Regions from separate parts of the Rossellomorea sp. y25 genome, predicted to be linked through region 2. Evidence: riboswitches for the same ligand, from Rfam matches in the RefSeq annotation. Region 2 holds a riboswitch; each other region holds the start of a gene.
The links. A riboswitch is a leader RNA that binds a small molecule or an ion and turns the genes downstream of it on or off. The one in region 2 is predicted to bind S-adenosylmethionine.
Positions count from the first base shown of each region.

Region 1: linked by a shared signal. The riboswitch ahead of AAEM60_RS11215 (Fur-regulated basic protein FbpA) and the one ahead of AAEM60_RS12250 (YezD family protein) in region 2 are both predicted to bind S-adenosylmethionine.
Region 3: linked by a shared signal. The riboswitch ahead of AAEM60_RS19695 (homoserine dehydrogenase) and the one ahead of AAEM60_RS12250 (YezD family protein) in region 2 are both predicted to bind S-adenosylmethionine.
Region 4: linked by a shared signal. The riboswitch ahead of AAEM60_RS20215 (O-acetylhomoserine aminocarboxypropyltransferase/cysteine synthase family protein) and the one ahead of AAEM60_RS12250 (YezD family protein) in region 2 are both predicted to bind S-adenosylmethionine.

Region 1 is NZ_CP145886.1:2,257,523-2,260,646, reverse strand. Features, by position in the region: gene AAEM60_RS11220 (protoporphyrinogen oxidase) at 1-1,139, opposite strand, end outside; SAM riboswitch class I at 1,432-1,539, shown strand; gene AAEM60_RS11215 (Fur-regulated basic protein FbpA) at 1,640-1,855, shown strand; gene AAEM60_RS11210 (VTT domain-containing protein) at 2,172-2,741, shown strand; gene AAEM60_RS11205 (stage II sporulation protein P) at 2,827-3,124, opposite strand, start outside.
Region 2 is NZ_CP145886.1:2,454,415-2,457,538, forward strand. Features, by position in the region: gene AAEM60_RS12240 (inorganic phosphate transporter) at 1-961, opposite strand, end outside; gene AAEM60_RS12245 (phosphoadenylyl-sulfate reductase) at 1,020-1,718, opposite strand; gene AAEM60_RS12250 (YezD family protein) at 1,818-1,973, opposite strand; SAM riboswitch class I at 2,060-2,165, opposite strand; gene AAEM60_RS12255 (MaoC/PaaZ C-terminal domain-containing protein) at 2,330-2,731, opposite strand; gene AAEM60_RS12260 (MaoC family dehydratase N-terminal domain-containing protein) at 2,728-3,124, opposite strand, start outside.
Region 3 is NZ_CP145886.1:3,887,301-3,890,424, forward strand. Features, by position in the region: gene AAEM60_RS19690 (aspartate kinase) at 1-447, opposite strand, end outside; gene AAEM60_RS19695 (homoserine dehydrogenase) at 621-1,868, opposite strand; SAM riboswitch class I at 2,029-2,138, opposite strand; gene AAEM60_RS19700 (DUF2254 domain-containing protein) at 2,399-3,124, shown strand, end outside.
Region 4 is NZ_CP145886.1:4,017,808-4,020,931, reverse strand. Features, by position in the region: gene AAEM60_RS20225 (DUF302 domain-containing protein) at 1-35, shown strand, start outside; gene AAEM60_RS20220 (aminotransferase class I/II-fold pyridoxal phosphate-dependent enzyme) at 161-1,300, shown strand; SAM riboswitch class I at 1,396-1,514, shown strand; gene AAEM60_RS20215 (O-acetylhomoserine aminocarboxypropyltransferase/cysteine synthase family protein) at 1,847-3,124, shown strand, end outside.

The DNA of each region.
Region 1 (3,124 bases), 200 kb from region 2:
GCCGTGCGAACCAGTTCTGCCTCGCTAAATTCTTTCAACACTTTATAATGAGGATTTGTGCTTTTATAAAACAGTCGCAATAAAAGATTTTGGTCATTGGACGTATGCTTCCACTTCCGACTCGTCCATGTGCAGGCATCACATTTCACTTCGCTGCCTTTGGAGACGATGAATCCTGTGCCATCAGCAGGAAGTTCCTCATCCGGTATATTAAATCCGAGGTAGATCGAAATCAGTGAAGAGTTTTTCAGTTTATTGAAATCAGGATCAAGTTTTTCATGAGTCAGAATCTTTTGGGCTACATCATGAGGTGTTGCGAATACTGCATAATCCGCTTGAATGCTCCCTTGACCATTGAGAGTCAGCTCATATTTGTCTCCTGTTTTTTGGAGCTTAGTAGTTTCCACTCCCTTTAAGATTGTCGCACTGGAACATTTTTCTTCTAGTCGTTCAATGATGGTTGATAAACCATTTTTAAACGATATGAACTTTTTATTGGATGGTCCTTGGAATTTTTGTTTGTTTTTAGATAAACCTTTAATAATACTGCCGTATTCATTTTTATAATCAAGTAAGTATGGGAGTGTCGAAGCCAAAGTAAGTTTATGCAAATTTCCAGAATAGACGCCTGATAATACTGGGGCAACTTGATTCTCTACCAGTTCTTTACCTAGGAATGCTTCTAAAAATTCACCGATTGAACTTTCTATTGTAAATTGTGTGTTTTCAGTTTCAAGATCTTTAAGTGCTGCATTCTTACCTTTTTCTGACACCAAGCTGCTATTTTGAAGGGACTCAACGCTCATAGGAATTCCGAAAATCGTGTCATGTGGAATCTTATGCAATTCTCCATTGGTATATATGTAAGATGTGCCTGTTTCATTATAGACAAGTTCATCTTGAAGATGAAGCTCATTAATGAGAGGGAGAACCCCTTCATTACGGGCTACGATGGAATCGGCTCCTGCTTCCATAATGAATTCCGCTTCTCTTACACTTCTAATTTTGCCGCCGAGCTGCTGATTACGCTCGATTAGTATTAACTTGATATCTATTTCTCGTTCTTTGGACATTTTTTGAAGATGGTACAGCGTTGTTAATCCTGTAATTCCTCCACCTACGACAACCACTGTCTTCATACGATTCACTCCAATAATTGCGTTTATGTATACAGATTATCATGTTTTTTGTTGATTAGAAAAAAAATCTGTGTCTGAATTGGGAAAAAGTATCGGGAATAAGGGGTTGAAGGCTGATTTGGGAGCATAATCTGCCAAGCTAAACCGTTTCTTTTCAACTTCAAATTTTTTATTTCAACTTACTCCAACACCCTATTCTACCTCTAATGATGCACCACTTTATATAAATACCAAGTTGACAACTATGAATACTCACCTATATAATAGATGTAATTCATGACAACTATATAATCACTTATCCAGAGAGGCAGAGGGACTGGCCCGATGATGCCTCAGCAACAGATTCTACATCATAGAACACTGTGCTAATTCCACAAGCAATTTGCTTGGAAGATGAGTTGAAGTTTTGTTACATAAAGCCTTCTTCTTATCTAATGGGAAGCGGGCTTTTTTCAATGACCCTTCCTCAATTCGGACACATTATAAGAGGAGTGATCACAATGGGAGAAATCCTACAAGAAGCGATTCAAAATCGACGAAATGAATTAATTAACAAATTGATTATCCATAACATTTTCAAAAAAGGCCACAAACAATTATTCGAGTTGACGCTGCAGGAATTAGAGGACGAATTTAAATACATTCAGCAGGAAAGCCATCCGCACAGCGATGTAGGATCGATTCAATGGAAAAACTGTGCGAAGTTAACCAGCTAAAAAAGCCCCCATCCATGGAAGTGGATTGGGGCTTCCTTACTTTCCTATATTTAGGAATTTAAGCTAACTTTCTGCATTAACCCGGACACTTAAAGCATATATCTGTGCATGTATGCCAATGGTCGTAATCATGTTACCTGCACTCATTTTCGCACGCTACATTGACAAGTGGTCAGTCCTTTTCTAAAATGACAAGGGATTGTTCTGGATGAAATTCATGTATGATACTATTTAATTTATATCATATAGTTTCCACCTCTCCCAGATTTCATATATCTTTCAAGGTTAGTCTAATCTCTTACAAAGGAATATACATATGTCCCTCAATCTGCAGCATTTTATGAACGAATTCATCGGCCTCGATAATTGGTCTCTCTTTTTTATCAGTATTTTCATTAATGTTGTCATCAGTATCCTTGGTTTTCTACCGAGTGTCTTCTTGACGGCCTTTAACATTTCCGTATTCGGGTTGTGGCCTGGAATCGGAATTTCCACACTTGGTGAATCATTAGGAGCCATTGTTAGTTTTTATTTATATCGAAAAGGAATTAAGTTTGCTCGTATTGATCAGATACTTTCGAACAATTATTTTCTCAAATTAAAAGAGGCCTCAGGTACCGAATGGATCATACTTCTAATCTTATTTCGCATGGTCCCATTTGTGCCTTCAAGTGTGGTAACCGTTGCGGCTGCCTTTAGCTCTATTCCAATTGTGGTTTTTTCTGTGATCAGTTCCGTCGGCAAGATTCCTTCGTTGTTGATTGAGGCATTCGTGGTGGTGAATGTGTTGGGTGCGGATAAGGGGAAGGCTATTTTGTTAGGAGGTTCGGTGGTAGTCGGGATGTTTTATTTGGGATATCGTTGGAGGAAGAACTCAATTTCATGATTGTCACAGTTACGGAAACCACTCTCCTCCGGAACTGAAAAAAAAGACGTCCACCACATGGTACACGTCCTTTCTCCCCCATTACTTATTGTGCATTCACCTCGACAGCATCCTTCTTGTAATATTCTGCAAAGATCTCCGCAAATGCTTCTGTTGAGTTATACAATTCTACTAAATTATTTTCCACTCCGCCAAACTCAAGAAGCATGGCTCTCTCAGTTAGGTCCTGATTGTAAACCCCGTTACCTTCTGCTCTTGTTTTGATAAAGACTCCGCGGCTGATGCCAGGATACTTTTCTTCTAATTTAGCATTTAATTCTTTAGCGATTTTCAGGTTCTTTTCGAAGTTTTTGTTTTCTTTTCCTACAATAAAAAATAAGCGG
Region 2 (3,124 bases):
ATAGTGCTCCCACAGTTGCGATAATGACGCTTATTGGAACCACAATCGAATATAGATCGCTATCGATCACGAGCTTTACTAAAAAATATGAAATACTAAGTGAAATCAGGGGAGAGACCACCCATATTTTGACGATTTTTTTGACAATTTTCTTTTGCAGCATATGTTTGCCGTTCTTCGCCATCCCGAGGCCTATGATCGAGGACGAAGTAACCTGAGTAAGCGGAATCGGTAATCCATACAGTGAGCTCACCATCACAAGGATCGCTCCTGTAGAAGAAATGAGGATTCCTTCGGCTTTTGAATAGTGTGTAATTTTTTTCCCGTTTGTTTCCACTACTTTTTTCCCCATTATGATAGCTCCGAGGGCAACGAATAAGCCACCCAGCCAAATCCCCCGAGAAGGAGACATTAAACCCGCACCCACTAATGGACCGACGGCGTTGGCTACATTATTCATCCCTGCCGAAAACGCTTCAAAGAATCCGGCGATAATCAAAAGGTACGCAAGCCACCTTTTTTCAAAATGGAAACCACGCTTTTCAAGTTTTACTAAACATATACCGAATACCCATGTAATCCCGAAGGCAATGACCGGGACAATCACCCAGAATGACATGATTGTTAAAAGTGATTTCACATATAGAACTTGATATGCGACTCCAACTCCTACAACCGCTCCTACCGTTACTTCACTTGTAGACAGCGGGATCCCTATCACATTTGCAAGGAACAAGGATATGGTGGCGGATAACAAAATGATGACCACGATTTTGATGGAGAGTACATGCTGCGGGATAATCCCTGAACTAATGGTTTTAACTACTTCTCCACCACCAAGAACAGCACCACTCAGGACACCTGCAGCGCAGATCCATAATGAATTCCTGATGTTTTTTATTGCTCCTGCACCATACGCAACCCCCATCGATGCTGCCGCTCCGCTGGCACCAATGTTCATAGCGAAGAACAAGCTTATGATCAGGGCGAATGTTTCAAGCAAAGAATGTCACCTCTTTTTAATGAAGACCGCATTCGGTTTTCCCTTTTCCTTTCCATCTACCGGAGCGAAGATCATTGATGTCTATGGATGGTGTTGTACAATGGAAGCATCCGATACTTGGATACCCCTGATCATGAAGTGGATTATAGGATAGGTTATGCTTATGGACATACCTCCAAATCTCCTTCCACGTCCAGTGAATCAATGGACAAATCTTAACTGATTGAAACTTGTCATCCTTATTGATGAATTCAACCTGACTTCTTGTAGGTGATTGTTCTCTTCTTAATCCTGAGATCCAAGCATTCCCTTTGGATAAGGAATCTTTTAAAGGGTCAAGCTTTCGAATTTGACAGCATTGATTGGGGTTTCTCTCCCACAACTTATCTCCATATGTTCCTGCTTGCTCTTGGAGCGTTAATTCAGGCTTTTTCATATGAATGGTGATACCAGGATACTTCTCCTTCACCTTTTCAATCGTTTCATAGGTTTCCTTGAAATGAACACCTGTATCAAGAAATACTATGGCTGCTTTCGGTTGCACTTTGGTTAGGAGATCGATTAATACAATCCCTTCAATGCCAAAACTGCATGCATATACGACACTTTCACCATAATGATCATACGTCCACTCAAGGACGTTAAGCGCTCCTTTATAGACCGGATCAATTTCAAAATTGATGGATGGTTTTTTCCAAGTTTGATAGGTTAACATGATACACCCCTTTCCCGCTCATCCAAACAAAAAGAGGCGATAACAAGATATAGGAATTTCCTTTATCTGTGTTATGCGCCTCTAGTTTGTCTAGTCAGCTTATTTAATTCGCACTTTCTCGTTTTTCTCCAATTGAATGACTTTACCGTCCTGAACCACAATTGTAATCGATCCAAAACTCATCGTCTTCAACATCGAAGTGATCTTTTCGACTACCACATCATAATCTGCTTCTTGATTTTTTTCTTTAGTCACATGATTCCCCCAATTTTTATCTTATCCAGAAAAACATGAATGAAAAAAAACAACCCTCCATTTTGGAAAGTTGTTCAGGTAAGGATACCTTATCTTCCAAAATGACTTCACATTTTGCTGGAATTAGCACCTTACATAACGTAGGTTGCTGGGCTTCGCAGGGCCAGATCCCTCCACCACTCTGGATAAGAGTTATTAATTTTAATATTCTAAATAATATCATATTCTACAAGGAAGTCAACCCGAGTTTCTCTATCGGATTTATGTCTTTTGGCTTATTTTTCTTGCAAAGCCTTCATTCTCTTTATTTCTATTCGCTTTATTAACGCTATAGGACACTATTTTCACCTGAGTGATCAAAATAATTGAAAGATTAATTTACCCTCGATCACTTTTTTCTGGTCCTGGTTGACCGCAAAAACTTTAAAATGTATGAGATCATCCTGTTTTTCTGATACTTCTGCAATCAATGTAATGACATCGTTCAATAAAACCATCCCTTTAAACCGGACGGTGTACTCTTTGATATATCCTTCTTCATAAAGATCACTAAAAAGCTTGGAGACATTGCCCATCGTCCACATGCCATGAGCAATGACTCCTGGAAGACCCAGTTTATGCGCCTCCTCATCGATCGTATGAATGGGGTTATAATCCCCCGAGGCTCCTGCATATTTGATTAAGTCGATTCTCGAGACTGGACCTAACTCAACAAGGGGAAGGATTTCACCTATATTAAAGGATGATAGTTTAGTCATATTCCCAACCTCTCTTTAACCGCTTCAGTGATAATGACAATCGCTTCGGAAGTGAAAACCCTTTTCCCTCCTGAATCTTCACCGATGTCTTCTATTACAAGAAAACCAAGTGTTCCACCCGATCCTTTCCGTTCATAGTAATCTTTTATTTTCGTGTAACACTGAATACATTCCCCGACCTTCAGTGGTCTTTCATAGTGAAAAGATTGTTCACCATGAATTAACCCGACGTTCGGTAAATGAAAACCTTCAATCGTTCCATAGTCGAACACTCTGGGAAAAGTGGGGGGAGGGATATTCCCCCTGAACCTGGATCTCTTTCCTGCTTCTTTATCAACATAAATGGGATTGAGATCTCCAATGGCTTCGGCAAACTTACGGACCGCTCCTTTT
Region 3 (3,124 bases), 1.4 Mb from region 2:
CCCTAATGTGGTCACCTCTCCTCCTTTCGTAATCCCTTGAAAGCCGGCTACTACGACGATTCGTCCGTCTGATAACTCCGTTTTGATCCGATGCGTATCGATTGAGGTAATCTTCGCATTTCCGAATACTCCGTCGGTTCGGATCCCCGCCTGCCTGCCTGTCAGGGACACTGCTTCTACTCCTTGATGTTCGAGGGCCATCGTCAAAAGGGCAATCGTCACCTGCTCCCCAGTGCTTAAGAGCATATCCATTTCTCTCTTGCTTGGCTCTGTGGAAAGTTCCCCTGCCAATTTCACGAGGGTATCAGTCGTTTTATTCATAGCTGAAACCACTACGACAACGTCATGCCCCTTTTCTTTTTCTTTCAAGACATTGAAGACCATCCGTTTGATTCGATCTGTAGAACCAACAGAGGTTCCACCAAACTTTTGAACAATAATACTCAAGTGATCCCCCTACTTTCTATCAGACCTTTTTTTGAAGCTATTTTTCACTAATGGCTGCTTTCCGCTCCTGGTGCTCGCTTCCCTCGGGAGTCAAGCATCTGCCGCTCCAATCAACATCGTGATAAACATTTCCTTTAAACAACGATCGATATGATACTTGGTTAATACTTTTTTTATGAAACGGCGACGCCAGTTTTCACCTCATTTTCCAACGGAATTTCTTTTAGAATAGAAACGGCTTGAATATCGTCATGTGTCCTTAGAAGAGTTTGAAGTGTGTCTTTGCTACCTTCAACAAAAACATACAAGTAATCGTCCAGCTGAATGCGATCCTTTAATGTAAACGATGGGATCCAGCTTTGATAATCTTCATTTTCACGGATCCTCAGAACCCATTGGTGGCTGCTCTCTTGATGAACTTCCCCGGTGCTCACTGTGCTTTGGGCAGAGTCCGTATACTTCCGTTCTATCAATGAAAGAAAATCCTCTACCATGGCGCTTCCGGTAGGTAATTTACCGGCCCCGGGACCCAGCAGGGTGATCCTGCCTACAAGGCTGCCCTTTAGCGAGATGGCATTTTCCACATCCTCCACACCGTAAAACGGATGGGTGTCATGGACAAGGATTGGTTCGACTTCACCCGTGATATGATTTGAAGAATCCCGTTCAAGGGAACCTACATGCTTAAATCGCAATCGAAATGATTCCGCTGCTTGAAGCCATTCTGCAGTCAGGTGTGATATTCCTTTTCGTCTGATATCCTTCCAGTCCGGCTGCCTGCCAAATGCCGTTTGACTTAAAATGAGAAGTTTATAGAAAGCATCATAGCCTTCAATATCACTGGTCGGATCAGCTTCAGCATACCCCTTCTCCTGGGATTGCTTTAACGCTGTCTCAAAGGAGATTCCACGTTTTCTCATTTGCGATAAGATGAAATTGGACGTCCCATTCAGAATTCCTTGAACCCGTTCAATCTCATTCACCTTAAGAAGCTGCCTGATACTGCCGATCACGGGAATCCCCCCCGCTGTCGTCGCTTCGAAACCTATGGTTACCCCATTATTTCTCGCCTTTTCCAATAGATCCGGACCATATTTAGCAAACATGGCTTTATTTGCTGTGACAATATGAATTCCTTTCTCGATGGCTTTGGTTAAATACGTATGACCCGGTTCTTCACCTACGATTGCTTCAAAGATCACATGAAGATCCGGGATATCCAGAATTTCTTGAAAATCCGTTGTGACCTTAATTGACGAATCAATGTTTCGTTGTTTAACAGGATCCTTAATAAGGATGGCCCTTACCTTTACCTCTTTACCGAGGACTTCCCTTATTCTTTCCTGATGGGTATCAATGGCTTCACAGACTCCTTGCCCGACTGTTCCAAACCCCAGAAGTGCCACATTTATCGTTGACATGCTTCAGCCTCCTAAGTATCTTTTTTTCAATTTTTCACTTGCTTGATTCATTCCTTTGAAGATCCACCCTGAGAGTCGAAGAGAGCAATGTGGGAAAGAAAGAGGGTATACAGAAAAGCCCTCTTCTTTTTAAGAAGAGGGCTAAATAATCATGCTCCTCCCCTTATCTTCCAGATCCGTATAGATCTGTAGGAATTGGCACCTTTACAGTCTGATCCTGTAGGTTGCCGGGCTTCATCGGGCCTATCCCTCCGCCGCTCTTGATAAGAGATATATCGTTTCGTTTTGGTATTACTTGCTATTTGAGTATGAATTGGATTATATAGGGGATTCATTCCTTCGTCAATACCATTTTTGGTATTTTTCAAAAATTCTTTCTAATGTCAATAGGTAGGGTAATTCCTATTGGTTTACTTAAGATTCGACTCCATCTAGAAGCCTATAAATCTAATTTGCAGAGAGACGTTTTAACATGATCTGGCAGGGAAAACTAATCCATATCCCTTGATTTGAAAGGAACCGAATCTATTATGCTGAAAAAACTGCTTCCCTTATCCATCAGAAAATATCTGCTCATGTCAAAACGGCAACGAATGCGAGAGATCCGACTGACCATTTGGTATATGCCATTCTTTTATATTTGTTTTTCCATACTCCTTGTAGCACTCACCCTCTATTTAGATTTATATGCTGACATCTCTCAGTATACATTTGATTTATTAAGTATGGATGCATCTGTTACACGCATGCTTGTCAGTACACTCATCGGGGGCATTCTCACACTCAGTGCTTTCACCCTGAATTCGCTGCTTGTTGTACTAACGATGTTCAGTGGTCAATTTTCACCGAGGATGCTCCTGGATTTCATTTCGGACAAACAAACGCAGCATGCCCTTGGAATTTTCAATGGCAGTTTTGTATATGTATTGCTCCTCTTTCTATTTATCGGAAATTCAAAGGAAGAACTGTTTGTTGCTGCCCCGATCATGACGATTGGACTTGCATTCCTTACTGCAGTCACTTTTATATTCTTCATTAACCATGCCTCTACTTGGATGCAGGTGCACAATATTACGTACAATATGAAGCAGGTTTCTGAGGTGATGATCAATCAAACGCTGAAACATGACCTAGAAGCCCACCGAACTAGAAACACCGGCGATATAATGGAGCACTATAAGGAGAATATCATTCATGTGAAGTCAAGAGAGTCGGGATATATACAGTTGATTGATTTTCATGGAATGATTGAAGCG
Region 4 (3,124 bases), 1.6 Mb from region 2:
ATCGCCTGATCGGATGTTTGGAAAACGTTCAATAAAACGCAGTGCACCTGTTGCAATTTGGCAGGTGTTTTTTTATGCCTCCAAAAGATCTTACTCCTCACAATCTTCTGAATATGATACACTTTTAAAAATACATAGATTCAGGAAGGATGAAAGAGAGATGAAATTCACAACTAAGGTCGTGCACAGTCAGTTAAAAGGAACAGAGGAAATCCGCAGTAAGACGACTCCGATTTATCAGACCTCTGCTTTTTCTTTTACTTCTTTAGAGGAGTTGGAGGGTTTCTATGAAGGGAAGTCTCCTTATCTCTACACAAGAACGGGAAATCCAAATACAGACGAGCTTGGAAAGATGGTGGCAGACTTGGAAGGAGCCCCGGCAGGTGTAGCAACTTCTTCTGGATTATCGGCCATCCTTGTTGGTATCCTCGCTGTTGTGCAATCAGGGGATCACATCATTGCTGCCGAGGATTTATACGGGGGTACGTTCCATATGCTGAAAGAAGAGCTGAAATCACTCGGTATTTCTACTTCATTCGTTGATTTTACAAGTTTAGAGGAATTAGAGGGAGCCATTACTCCACAAACCAAACTCATCTACAGTGAGACCGTCACAAACCCGTTTATGCGAGTGGAAGATATCCCTAAAATGGTCGGATTCGCTGAAAAACACAACCTGAAAACAATGATCGATAACACATTCGCCACACCGTTTCTGCGCCACCCTTTCTTAGAAGGGGTGGATCTGGTCGCTCACAGTGCCACGAAGTATATCGGAGGACATAGTGATATCACAGCAGGAGTCATAGTCGGGAAGGAAGATCTTGTTCAAAAAGCGAGAGAAAAAGTCGTCAACATCGGTTCGAACCTGAGTCCATTTGAAGCCTGGCTGACATGCCGCGGAGCGAAAACACTGGCTCTCCGAATGGGGACCCAAGCAAGGAATGCCGAAGTTCTTGCGGCGGACCTTCGAGCAAATGAATACGTGAAGGAAGTTTATTACCCAACGGATTTATCCGATAAAGGAAATGGAGCCATCGTAACGATCGAGCTATCCAACACATGTGACATCAGCACATTCTTCAAATCACTTGGCTGGATTAAAATCATCCCTTCTCTTGCCGGCGTGGAGACTACGGTCTCATATCCATTAGGAACGTCTCATCGTGCCCTGCCGAAGGATGCGCAGGAAAAACTCGGAATAAACACACATGTCGTGCGCATATCGTTAGGTATTGAGGATGGGGAAGACATCGTCGTGCAATTTAACGAAGCGATTACAGCTTCGGTTAAAAATTAAATAATGTAAAAATTCTAAAAATACTCTTGACGTTGAGGTCGGTTACCCCTTATAATTCATCTCAACGCAAGAATTTTCACATTGACAACTACATGCTCTTATCCAGAGAGGTGGAGGGACTAGGCCCGATGAAACCCGGCAACCTTCATGTACGCAGTAATGCGTCGCATGAAAAGGTGCTAATTCCTGCAGGCGATTGCCTGAAAGATAAGAGGAGGACCCTATTAAATTAGACCCTCTTCTTAGGAAGAGGGTTTTTTATTTTTTCCTCTTCTATCTTCTTAAGGAAACATACTTCTTCGATTTTTCAGTTTCAGAGTTCGACAGCAGAATTTTGGTGGAAATTTAACAGGAGAAAATGGGACGATATTTAACAGTTAAAATAAGTCGAAAATTCAACTGTTAAAAAAACGCATTATTTTAACAGTCAAATATCATTCTGAATTCAACAGTCAAAATTCTAACAAACTTTAACAGGCAAACGTCCAAAACATTCAACCGCAAAACGGAAACCCAATCACCAAAACCATTTAGGAGGAATTCTCTATGACAAAATCATTCGATTTCGACACACTACTACTTCACGGCGGCCAGGAGCCGGATCCATCTACAGGTTCGAGGGCAGTGCCGATTTACCAAACGACATCCTACGTTTTCGATAACAGTGATCATGCGGCAAAATTATTTGCCCTTGAAGTGCCGGGTAACATTTATACGCGCATCATGAACCCGACTGTAGACGTGTTGGAAAAACGCCTTGCTCTGTTAGAAGGAGGAATCGGAGCACTTGGTGTATCATCCGGAATGGCCGCTATCTCACTATCAATCTTAAATATCGCCGGAGCAGGTGATGAAATTGTAGCAGCTACCAATCTCTATGGTGGAACCTATAATCTATTCTCTACCACTCTCCCGAAATACGGTATCAAGGTGCATTTCGTAGATCCGACAGACCCGGAAAATTTCCGCAAAGCGATCACTCCTAAAACGAAAGCGGTATTCGCTGAAACAATCGGGAATCCAAGTCTACATGTGCTTGATATTGAAGCGGTAGCAAAAGTGGCACATGACCATCATATCCCGTTGATCATCGATAATACCTTTGCCACTCCATATGTATGTAAGCCGATCGAGTGGGGAGCGGATATCGTCATCCACTCTGCAACAAAATGGATCGGAGGTCACGGTACAGCAATCGGGGGAGTTGTCATTGACGGTGGGAAGTTCGATTGGAATCATGAAAAGTTCCCGGGTTTCACAGAAGAGGACCGAAGCTATAATGGACTGCGCTACGCACAGGATGTAGGACCGGCAGCATTCATTACAAAATTAAGGGTGCAGCTGCTTCGTGACTTAGGGGCGTGCTTAAGTCCGCAAAACGCATTCCTTCTGTTGCAGGGATTAGAAACGCTTCATCTTCGCATCGAACGTCACACAGAGAATGCCTTTAAGATTGCGGAGCATTTAGATCAGCATAATGGCGTTGCGTGGGTATCCTATCCAGGGTTGCCTCAGCATCCGTCTCACAAGCTTGCTCAAAAATACTTGAAAAACGGAGCGGGTTCCATCGTCGTATTTGGTATTAAAGGTGGGAGAGATTCCGGACGGAAAGTAGTCGATAACATTTCTCTTTGGTCTCATGTGGCCAATGTAGGGGATGCAAAATCACTGATCATCCACCCGGCATCCACGACCCATCAGCAATTAAACGACCAGGAAATTCGTGCTACAGGGGTAACCGAGGATCTTGTGAGACTTTCTGTTGGATTAGAGTCTGCGAAGGACCTGATCGAGGACTTGGACCATGCTATTGAAGTGGCGTTG